Regions from separate parts of the Mesorhizobium sp. 10J20-29 genome, predicted to be linked through region 2. Evidence: predicted binding sites of a transcription regulator. Region 2 holds the regulator's gene; each other region holds the start of a gene.
What was found. The regulator PhoB, encoded in region 2, activates phosphate uptake and scavenging genes when phosphate is short. The targets are predictions, from matches to a motif close to TGTCATNNANCTGTCAT.
Positions count from the first base shown of each region.

Region 1: ACT2BZ_RS15335 (LTA synthase family protein) is a predicted target of PhoB. The motif match lies at 985-1,001, and genes of this name have one in related genera.
Region 3: ACT2BZ_RS21910 (bifunctional 2',3'-cyclic-nucleotide 2'-phosphodiesterase/3'-nucleotidase) is a predicted target of PhoB. The motif match lies at 1,315-1,331, and genes of this name have one in related genera.
Region 4: phnC (phosphonate ABC transporter ATP-binding protein) is a predicted target of PhoB. The motif match lies at 1,280-1,296, and genes of this name have one in related genera.

Region 1 covers NZ_CP199156.1:3,205,650-3,207,834, forward strand. The annotation lists gene ACT2BZ_RS15335 (LTA synthase family protein) at 1-979, opposite strand, end outside; gene fabD (ACP S-malonyltransferase) at 1,157-2,098, shown strand; gene fabG (3-oxoacyl-[acyl-carrier-protein] reductase) at 2,150-2,185, shown strand, end outside.
Region 2 covers NZ_CP199156.1:806,215-808,399, reverse strand. The annotation lists gene pstB (phosphate ABC transporter ATP-binding protein PstB) at 1-305, shown strand, start outside; gene phoU (phosphate signaling complex protein PhoU) at 346-1,053, shown strand; gene phoB (phosphate regulon transcriptional regulator PhoB) at 1,078-1,767, shown strand; gene ACT2BZ_RS03920 (FG-GAP repeat domain-containing protein) at 1,773-2,185, opposite strand, start outside.
Region 3 covers NZ_CP199156.1:4,561,475-4,563,659, forward strand. The annotation lists gene ACT2BZ_RS21910 (bifunctional 2',3'-cyclic-nucleotide 2'-phosphodiesterase/3'-nucleotidase) at 1-1,230, opposite strand, end outside; gene ACT2BZ_RS21915 (5-formyltetrahydrofolate cyclo-ligase) at 1,650-2,185, shown strand, end outside.
Region 4 covers NZ_CP199156.1:2,335,479-2,337,663, forward strand. The annotation lists gene phnD (phosphonate ABC transporter substrate-binding protein) at 1-289, opposite strand, end outside; gene phnC (phosphonate ABC transporter ATP-binding protein) at 354-1,196, opposite strand; gene ACT2BZ_RS11240 (HD-GYP domain-containing protein) at 1,902-2,185, opposite strand, start outside.

The DNA of each region.
Region 1 (2,185 bases), 2.4 Mb from region 2:
TCATGCCGCCGAACTCGGGCGAGAACATCGAGCCGGAGCGCAGCGCGCGCACGGTAGGCATGGGGTCGGGCGTGACGGTGGTGCCGGGCAGGAGCGTGGGGTCCCAGAAGGATTCGCTCATCACCACGATGACATCCGGCCTCTCCTGCGGCATCGAGACGGCGCCCTGCGCCGGGCGGATCGCGTCAAGGACATCGTCCTCGTAGCTCGGCGGCGCCTTGACCTTGGCCATCGGCATGTTGAGCGCAAAGGCGATGGCAAAGCCGTTGGAGGCGTAGTTCTCCTTCTGGTCCCACATCATGGGAATGATCTGCAGCCTGTCGCGCGTCCACGAGAAGGTGGCGAAGTCCATGATGGAGACGAAGAAGGCGAGCGCCGGCAGCACGACCACCAGGCGGGCGAGGCGAAGTCGCGGCCGGATCGGCGCGAAACTGCGCGCATGGCGCCAGAGCGCGACCAGAAGGATGACGGCCGCGATGCCGCCGATTGCGAGAAGCACGGCAAGAAGCGGACGCTCGGCGACAAGCAGCGGCATCAGTTCCAGTATCTGTCGCGCATAGAGGAAGTCGGCCGGATAGAGCGGGTCGCCGAGATAGAGCGACTTCTGATGGCCGATCGCCGCGAGCAGCAGCACGACGGGCGCAACGAGCAGGATGCCGTTGTGACGCCGGCCGAGCAGGGCATCGAGGCCGGTCAGGAGCAGCGTGAACAGCGCAATGGTCGTCCAGCCCGGCCGGAACGGCTGGCTGAAGAACTCGACGGTCGAACCCAGCGATCCGCGAAAGATCCACTCGACCGTAAAGACCAGCAGCGCTGAAAAGAGGATCGTGACGGCAAGCGATAGCGTGCAGCGCACGAGCGGACTCCGGGCAAGACGCCCGGCGCCCTTGCGTGCATCAGGCGCGCAAACAATCCCTGCCTGCGTGACAGCGTTATGCTTTGCCAACTCAAAACCCTCGATACGCGGAAGAACTGTCATGCCTGTGTCATGGTTCCGTCACAAAAAGCCAGAGCCTGTGGCGAAAGTGAGAAGCTTTGGCCGCCTTGGAGGGTATTTTTTCAGTGTGGCGCTGCGGCAGCTGTTTCCCATGCCGCCCTTGACTTGAGCCGCCGGCTTGGCCAGAGGGCAGTCGCAAACCAGACCGGAGACCCGCAAATGGCCATCGCATTCACCTTCCCGGGGCAGGGCAGCCAGGCCGTCGGCATGGGCAAGGATCTTGCCGACGCCTTTCCAGAGGCCCACGAGGTCTTCGCCGAGGTCGACGATGCGCTGGGCGAAAAGCTGTCGCAATTGATGTGGGATGGCCCTGAAGAGACGCTGACGCTGACCGCCAACGCGCAGCCTGCACTGATGGCAGTGTCGATGGCGGCGATGCGGGCGCTCGAGGCGCGTGGTTTGGTGCTGCAGGACAAGGTCGCCTATGTCGCCGGGCATTCGCTCGGCGAATACTCCGCGCTCGCGGCCGCCGGCATGTTCTCGATCGGCGATGCGGCCAGGCTGCTGCGCATCCGCGGCAACGCCATGCAGGCCGCCGTGCCGGCAGGAGAGGGCGCTATGGCGGCGATCATCGGATTGGACGAGGCAGAGGTCGAGGCCGCCTGCGTCGAGGCCGCCGCCGGCTCCGTCTGCCAGATCGCCAACGACAATGGCGGCGGGCAGCTGGTGATCTCCGGCGCCAAGCCTGCCGTCGAGCACGCGGCGCGGCTGTGCACCGAAAAGGGCGCAAAGCGCGCCCTGATGCTGACGGTTTCCGCCCCCTTCCATTCGCAGATGATGTCGCCCGCCGCCGAGACGATGCGCGAGGCGCTCGCGGGCGTGCAAAAGAACCGGCCGGCGGTGCCGGTGGTGGCGAACTTCGTCGCCCAGCCGCTCTCCGACCCGGATGAAATCGCGGCCCGGCTCGTCGACCAGGTGACCGGGCGCGTTCGCTGGCGCGAAACGGTCGAATGGTTCGGGGCCAATGGGGTGACTTCGCTTTACGAGGTCGGCGCCGGCAAGGTCCTGTCGGGGCTGGCGCGCCGCATCAACCGTGACATTTCCACCGCGGCCGTCGGCACGCCCGCCGAGGTCAAGGCTGCACTGGCAGCTCTTTCCTGATACATCAATCGCCATTCCGCCCCCATCGGGCGTTCTCTGGAGTCTGAACGAATGTTTGATCTGAACGGCCGCAAGGCGCTGGTAACC
Region 2 (2,185 bases):
GACAGCAGCAACGTCTCTGCATCGCGCGCGCCATCGCCGTGTCGCCGGAAGTCATCCTGATGGATGAGCCGTGCTCGGCGCTCGATCCGATCGCGACCGCCAAGGTCGAGGAGCTGATCGACGAATTGCGGCAGAACTACACGATCGTCATCGTGACGCATTCCATGCAGCAGGCTGCCCGCGTGTCGCAGCGCACGGCGATGTTCCATATCGGCTACCTCGTCGAAGAGGGCGCGACGGAGAAGATGTTCACCAACCCCGACGACAAGCGCACCCAGGATTATATCACCGGCCGGTTCGGCTAAGCCGCATCCTCCCAAGCGGCAGACCACGAGGACCTAGATCATGGGCGAACATACCGTCACTTCTTTCGACGACGACCTCTCCGGCATCCAGAAGCTGATCAACGACATGGGGGACCTTTCGGGGACCATGGTCAGAGGTGCGATCCGCGCATTGCTGCAATCCGATGGGGCGCTGGCGCAGCGGGTCGTCTCGGACGACGTGATCATGGATGCGCGGCAGCGCGAACTCGACGACCGGGCAATCACCCTGATCGCCAAACGGCAGCCGATGGCCCAGGACCTGCGTGCAGTCGTTGGTGCCATCCGCATGGCCGGCGATCTCGAGCGGATCGGCGACCTGGCCAAGAATATCGCCAAGCGCGTCAGCGCAGTCGGGCAGAGCCCGGCGCCGCGCAGCCTCGCGCATGGCATCGAGGGAATGTCCGAAATGGTGCTCAGCCAGGTCGACGGTGTCATCAAGCACTACCTGGCCCGCGACGCCGACGCCCTGCGTGACCTGCGCATCGACGATGAGAAGATCGACGTCAAGTACACGTCGGTCTTTCGCGAGCTTCTGACCTACATGATGGAAGATCCGCGCAACATCACCTCCTGCACGCACCTCCTGTTCTGTGCCAAGAACCTCGAGCGCATCGGCGACCACGTCACCAACATCGCCGAGAACGCCTATTTCGTGGTTACAGGACAACAATTGCCGGTATCCCGTCCCAAGCTCGACGAAACGTCGCTGTCGGTCTTGGCGGAATAGCGCGCTGGAAAGAGCATCAAGCCAATGATTGCGCCCAAGATCATGGTCGTCGAGGACGAGGAGCCGCTCGGCGTGCTGCTCCGATACAACCTCGAGGCCGAAGGCTACCAGGTCGAGATCGTGACGCGCGGCGACGAGGCCGAAATCCGCCTGCAGGAAAATGCACCGGACCTTCTTGTGCTCGACTGGATGGTGCCTGCCATCTCGGGCATCGAACTTTGCCGCCGCTTGCGCATGCGACCTGAAACGCAGCGGCTGCCGATCATCATGCTGACGGCGCGCGGCGAGGAAAGCGACAGGGTGCGCGGGCTTTCGACAGGCGCCGACGATTACCTGGTGAAGCCGTTCTCGACGCCGGAATTCATGGCGCGCGTGCGCGCCCTGCTGCGCCGGGCCAAGCCGGAAGTGCTGTCCAGCGTGCTCAAGGTCGGCGACATCATGCTCGACCGTGAGGCGCACCGGGTCTACCGCAAGAAGAACGAGATCAAGCTCGGGCCGACGGAGTTCCGTCTGCTGGAGTTCATGATGCGCCATCCGGGACGCGTGTTCTCGCGCAGCCAGCTGCTCGACAATGTCTGGGGCGAGACGATCTACATCGACGAGCGCACTGTCGACGTGCATGTCGGGCGCCTGCGCAAGGCAGTCAACAATGGCCGCATGCCAGACGTGATCCGCACGATCCGTGGTGCCGGCTACGCCATCCGCGAAGACTAGGCCTGCTACTCGGCCGGGTACCAGTATTTAGCGCCGGGCGCGTCGCGTCCGATGATGACGAAATTGTTGGCGAAGACCCGGTAGGGCGCGCTCCATTCCCCATCCGGCCATTTGACCCGGATCTCGGCGCGCTCCGCCGTGCCGACGCCGACGTGGATAAAGCCTGCATGTCCGGCCGCGTGGCCGCCGCCGACCTGAACGCTGCGCACATAGGTCTGGGTGCCCGATTTGACGTAAATGAGGGCGCCCACGGCGTCGCGATTGACGTCCTTCTGTCGCAGTTCGATGCCGACGAAGTTGCCCATGGGCCGAGCCAGGTCACCGGCCACCGCACCGCAGTTGCGGAACAGGCTGGCCTTCTGGCCGCGGTTGACGACGAGCAGGTCGAGCATGCCGTCCATGTTGAAATCCTCGACGA
Region 3 (2,185 bases), 1.3 Mb from region 2:
GGTCTGCGCCTGGCTGACGACCTGCACCGAAGGATCGTCGGCCACCAGCGCGAAATAGGAATAGAGCGGCGCCGAACTCTTGCCGACCGGGCGGCGCACATATTCCAGCGTCGCCTCGTGGTCGTCCTTCACAGCTGCGACCACCTTCGGGTCGTCCTCGACCGTCGGCACGTTCTTCTTGTCGACGCGCTCGTAAATCGGCCGCGCCTCGGAAGTCGCCGAGACCACCTTCCACGTGCTGCCGTCGCGCTCCAGCAACAGGTCGATGAGGCCCATATGCGAGCCCCAGAAGCCGCCCATGACAGCCGGCGTGCCCTGCAGCGTGCCCTTGGTCGCATCGACGCCGGCAAGATCTTGGAAATCCTTGTTGCCCGGGAAGACGAGGTGCTGGTGCCCGGTGAACACGGCGTCGATGCCCTCGACACCGGCGACGAAGAAGGACGCGTTCTCCATCATCGTGTCCTCTTTGGTGTCGATGCCCGAATGCGACAGCACGACCACGATGTCGGCGCCCTCCTCGCGCATCTGCGGCACCCAGGCCTTCGCCGCCTCGACGATGTCGCGTGTCACGACATTGCCGGTCAGGTTCTTGGCGTCCCAAATCATCACCTGCGGCGGCACGAAGCCGATGATGCCGATGCGGATCGGCTGCTCGCTTCCCGCGCCGTCCTTGATCGTGCGGTCGAGAATGACGTAGGGCTTGAGGTAGAGCTTGTCGTCGCGCGGGTTGGACGCCAGCTGCGTGCCGCGCACCAGATTGGCGCAGACGAAGGGAAAATTCGCCCCGGCGATCACCTTGTCCATGAAGGACAGGCCGTAGTTGAACTCGTGGTTGCCGAGCGTCGAGCATTCGTAGCCGAGAAGGTTCATGCCCTTCATGATCGGGTGGACGTCGCCCTCCTTCATGCCCTTCTCATAGGCGATGTAGTCGCCCATCGGGCTGCCCTGCAAAAGGTCGCCATTGTCGATCAGCATGGCGTTGCCGGCCTCGGCGCGGATCGCGTCGATCAGCGAGGCGGTGCGCGACAGGCCCATCGTGTCGTTCGGCTTGTCGGCGTAGTAGTCGTAGGGAAGCAGGTTCACATGGATGTCGGTGGTTTCCATGATCCTGAGATGTGCCTGGTTGGCCTGCGCGCGGGCGGCGAAGGGATGCAGCATCACCAGCGCGCCGGCAGCGGCAGAACCGGACAGGAAGGACCGGCGCGAAAGCGGGAGAACGACATGGGACATGATTTTCCTCGTGAACTGAAGCGATACCCCGAGCCAGAGACAGCAAGTTTCGCGCCGAAGTCATGGCAAGTCCAGCAGGAAGCAATGACACCACAATGACTGTCCTTGCGTCATCAGCTTGTGCGGAAGGCTTGGCGACTACTTTTGCCTGCATCGCCTCGGGTGATCAGCGGGGCGCTGCACTGGCCCGCGGCATGGATCCAAGGGCAGCTCGGCGAGACCGGCCGGTCGGCTCTGCACCCATCGATAGCCGCGCCTTGTCGCAATACCCGGCCGGCGTTTCAGTCGCAGCATGTCGCGATCGCGCGTGCCGGCCGGCTGCAGGCGCACTAACCTTCCCCGCCCAGGAGAGGAGCAAGCAGGTGACTGACGAGACCGAAGCTGACGAAGGCGCGCACTACGCCTCGCCGCCCTGTTTCATGCACGAGCTCGACGCCAGTGGTGCCACGCGGCCCGTCGACGCCGCGCCCTGGGCGGATGTGGCGCGCTGGCGCAAGGCCGAGCGGGCGCGACTGATCGAGGCGCGGCTTGCAATCCCGGCCGATGTGCGCGCCTCGATGGCGCAGAAGATCGCGGCAGGGCTGGACACCGCCATCGGTGACGTTGCCGGCCGCCTGGTCAGCCTCTACTGGCCGTTTCGCGGCGAACCGGACATGCGCCCCTGGATGGCCTCGGTGATCGATCGCGGCGGCGCCGTCGCCCTGCCCGTCGTGGTGGAGAAGGCGCAACCGCTGGTCTTTCGTGCCTACAAGCCCGGCGACCGGCTGGAAAAAGGCGTCTGGAACATCCCCATTCCCGCCGAGGGCGATCCGGTGCTGCCGGACGTGGTTATATCGCCGATCGTCGGCGTCGACCCGCAGAACTACCGGCTCGGCTATGGCGGCGGCTTCTTCGACCGCACCCTGGCGGCGATGCCGAAAAAGCCGCTGGTCATCGGCATTGGCTACGAGATGCA
Region 4 (2,185 bases), 1.5 Mb from region 2:
CGAGGTAGATCTTGGCATAGCCCGATGCGCCGAGTTCGGCGTAGTCGAGCGTGCCGCCGAGCAGGCCCTGGATGGTGCCGTCATAGTCGGCCGCCGGGAACAGCGAGACCTTCTCGACGCCGAGCACTTCCGGCAGCTTGTCAACCATGCACTGGAAGCTGCGCAGGCGGTCGGATTCGTTCTCGCCGCCGAGGATGCCGATGCGAAATACCTTGAGGTCTTCTGCCTGCGACGCGCCGGTCATCAGCGCGCTGATTGCGACTGCGCAGTAAAGTGCGTTCCTGAACATGGTGGTCTCTCCTGTTGAGCCGGCAGCGCCGGGGTTTGGTAGGGTGAGGGAGGGCTCCGGACGGTCAGTAGCCGGCGAAGGCCGGTTCGAGAACCGGCGCGGTCTCGCGCTTCCTGGGCTTGGGCACGTCGATGCTGGTCGATGTGATCGCCTCGGAAATCTCCGACCCGTCGGTGTCGGCGCCGTAGATCATCCGCACGGCATCGCGTGTCAGATCCTCCGGCGCGCCATCGAACACCACCTTGCCGGCCGCCATCCCGATGATGCGGCTGCAATAGGCGCGCGCGGTATCGAGCGTGTGCAGGTTGGTGATCACCGTGATGCCGTCGCGGGCGCTGATGTCGCGCAGGGAGTCCATGACGACCTTGGCGTTCATGGGGTCCAGCGAGGCGATCGGCTCGTCGGCGAGCATCGCCTTCGGCTGCTGCATCAGCGCCCTGGCGATGGCCACACGCTGCTGCTGTCCGCCCGACAGGGTTCCGGCCACCTGCAGGGCGGTCTGCGCGATGCCGAGGCGCTCGAGCGAGGCGATGGCCAGAGCCCGTTCCTCCCGCGAGAAGATGCCGAGCAGATTGGCCGCCGTCGAACGGTAGTTGAGCCGGCCGAGCAGCACGTTGGTCAGGACGTCGAGGCGCGGCACGAGGTTGAACTGCTGGAAGATCATCGCGCAGTCGCGCTGCCAGTGGCGCAGCGCGGCACCCTTCAGCGCCGAGACTTCCGTTCCGTCGAAGAAGATGGATCCCTCGCTGGGGTCTATCAGGCGGTTGATCATGCGCAGCAGCGTCGACTTGCCGGCACCCGAGCGGCCGATCACGCCGACCATCTGGCCCTGCGGGATCTCCAGCGTCACGTTGTCGACGGCGGTGTTGCCTCCGAAGCGGCGTGTCACGTCGCGTATCTGCAGCATTGGCTTCCCCGGTTCAGTGCGGCTTTTGTCCGCGTCTGGACCATTCGCCTAAACCAGCCATATGAAGGGGGCATGTCGGCCGGATTGCAGTTCTGTGACAGTCCACAGCGGCCGGCAGCGGATGGCCTGCCGCCGCTCGCCGAGTCCGATCGTGCGCGCAGGCGTGTTCCATCCTCGCCACGCCTCGTTTCCGATCTGGCCACTGTGAAGTTTGCGGGAGGCGGCGCATGGCGGCGACGTCGATCTTATTTTTTATGTGACGCGCTGCCATGCGCCGCCGGCGTCTTACCCATGCCCGTTCCGGCCCATGGGCATCCCATGAGCTGGATGCCAAGGGCGCTCGGTACGGAGCAGGGCCGGATCCGGCCCGCGCGACCACGCGGGCAAGTCCGGCGCCACACTTGCCTGGATGGAGGTCGTGGCCACCCGTTCCCACCGGCAAGCTGCGGGGAGGAGTATGCGGGCAGTTCTGCGGGTGGGGATGAAATGGCGGTCGCAAAAACTGTCGCTCGCGGCTCTCTCAGTCGGGAGAAAGCGAGGATGGTTCCGCCGCGTGCATGGTAAGACTTTGATTGGATTTAAGAAATGACGACGGGCCGGTTCAGCAGCGTTGCCGGAGCACCTGCGCAGGCTGAATCCTGGAACTCGCCAGCGGGAAAATCCCTGTCCACGTTCGGCGCCCGGCGGCTGGCGACGCCGCTTCGCCTATGCAGCGTTCGACAGTTCCGCCCGGCGCAGCGACCGCTCCAGCATCTCGACGCAGAGCGGGTCGTGCGATGTGCCGGCTCCTTCCCGCAATATGGCGAGCGCCTTCGAAACCGGCATCGCCGCGCGGTAGGGCCGGTCCGCCGTCAGCGCGTCGAAGACGTCGGCGGTCGAGATGATGCGGGTGTCGAGGTCGATCGCCTCGGCCCGCAGGCCGCGTGGATAGCCCTTGCCGTCGAGCCTTTCGTGATGGGCGCCGGCAACCTTGGAGAGATCCGCAAAGG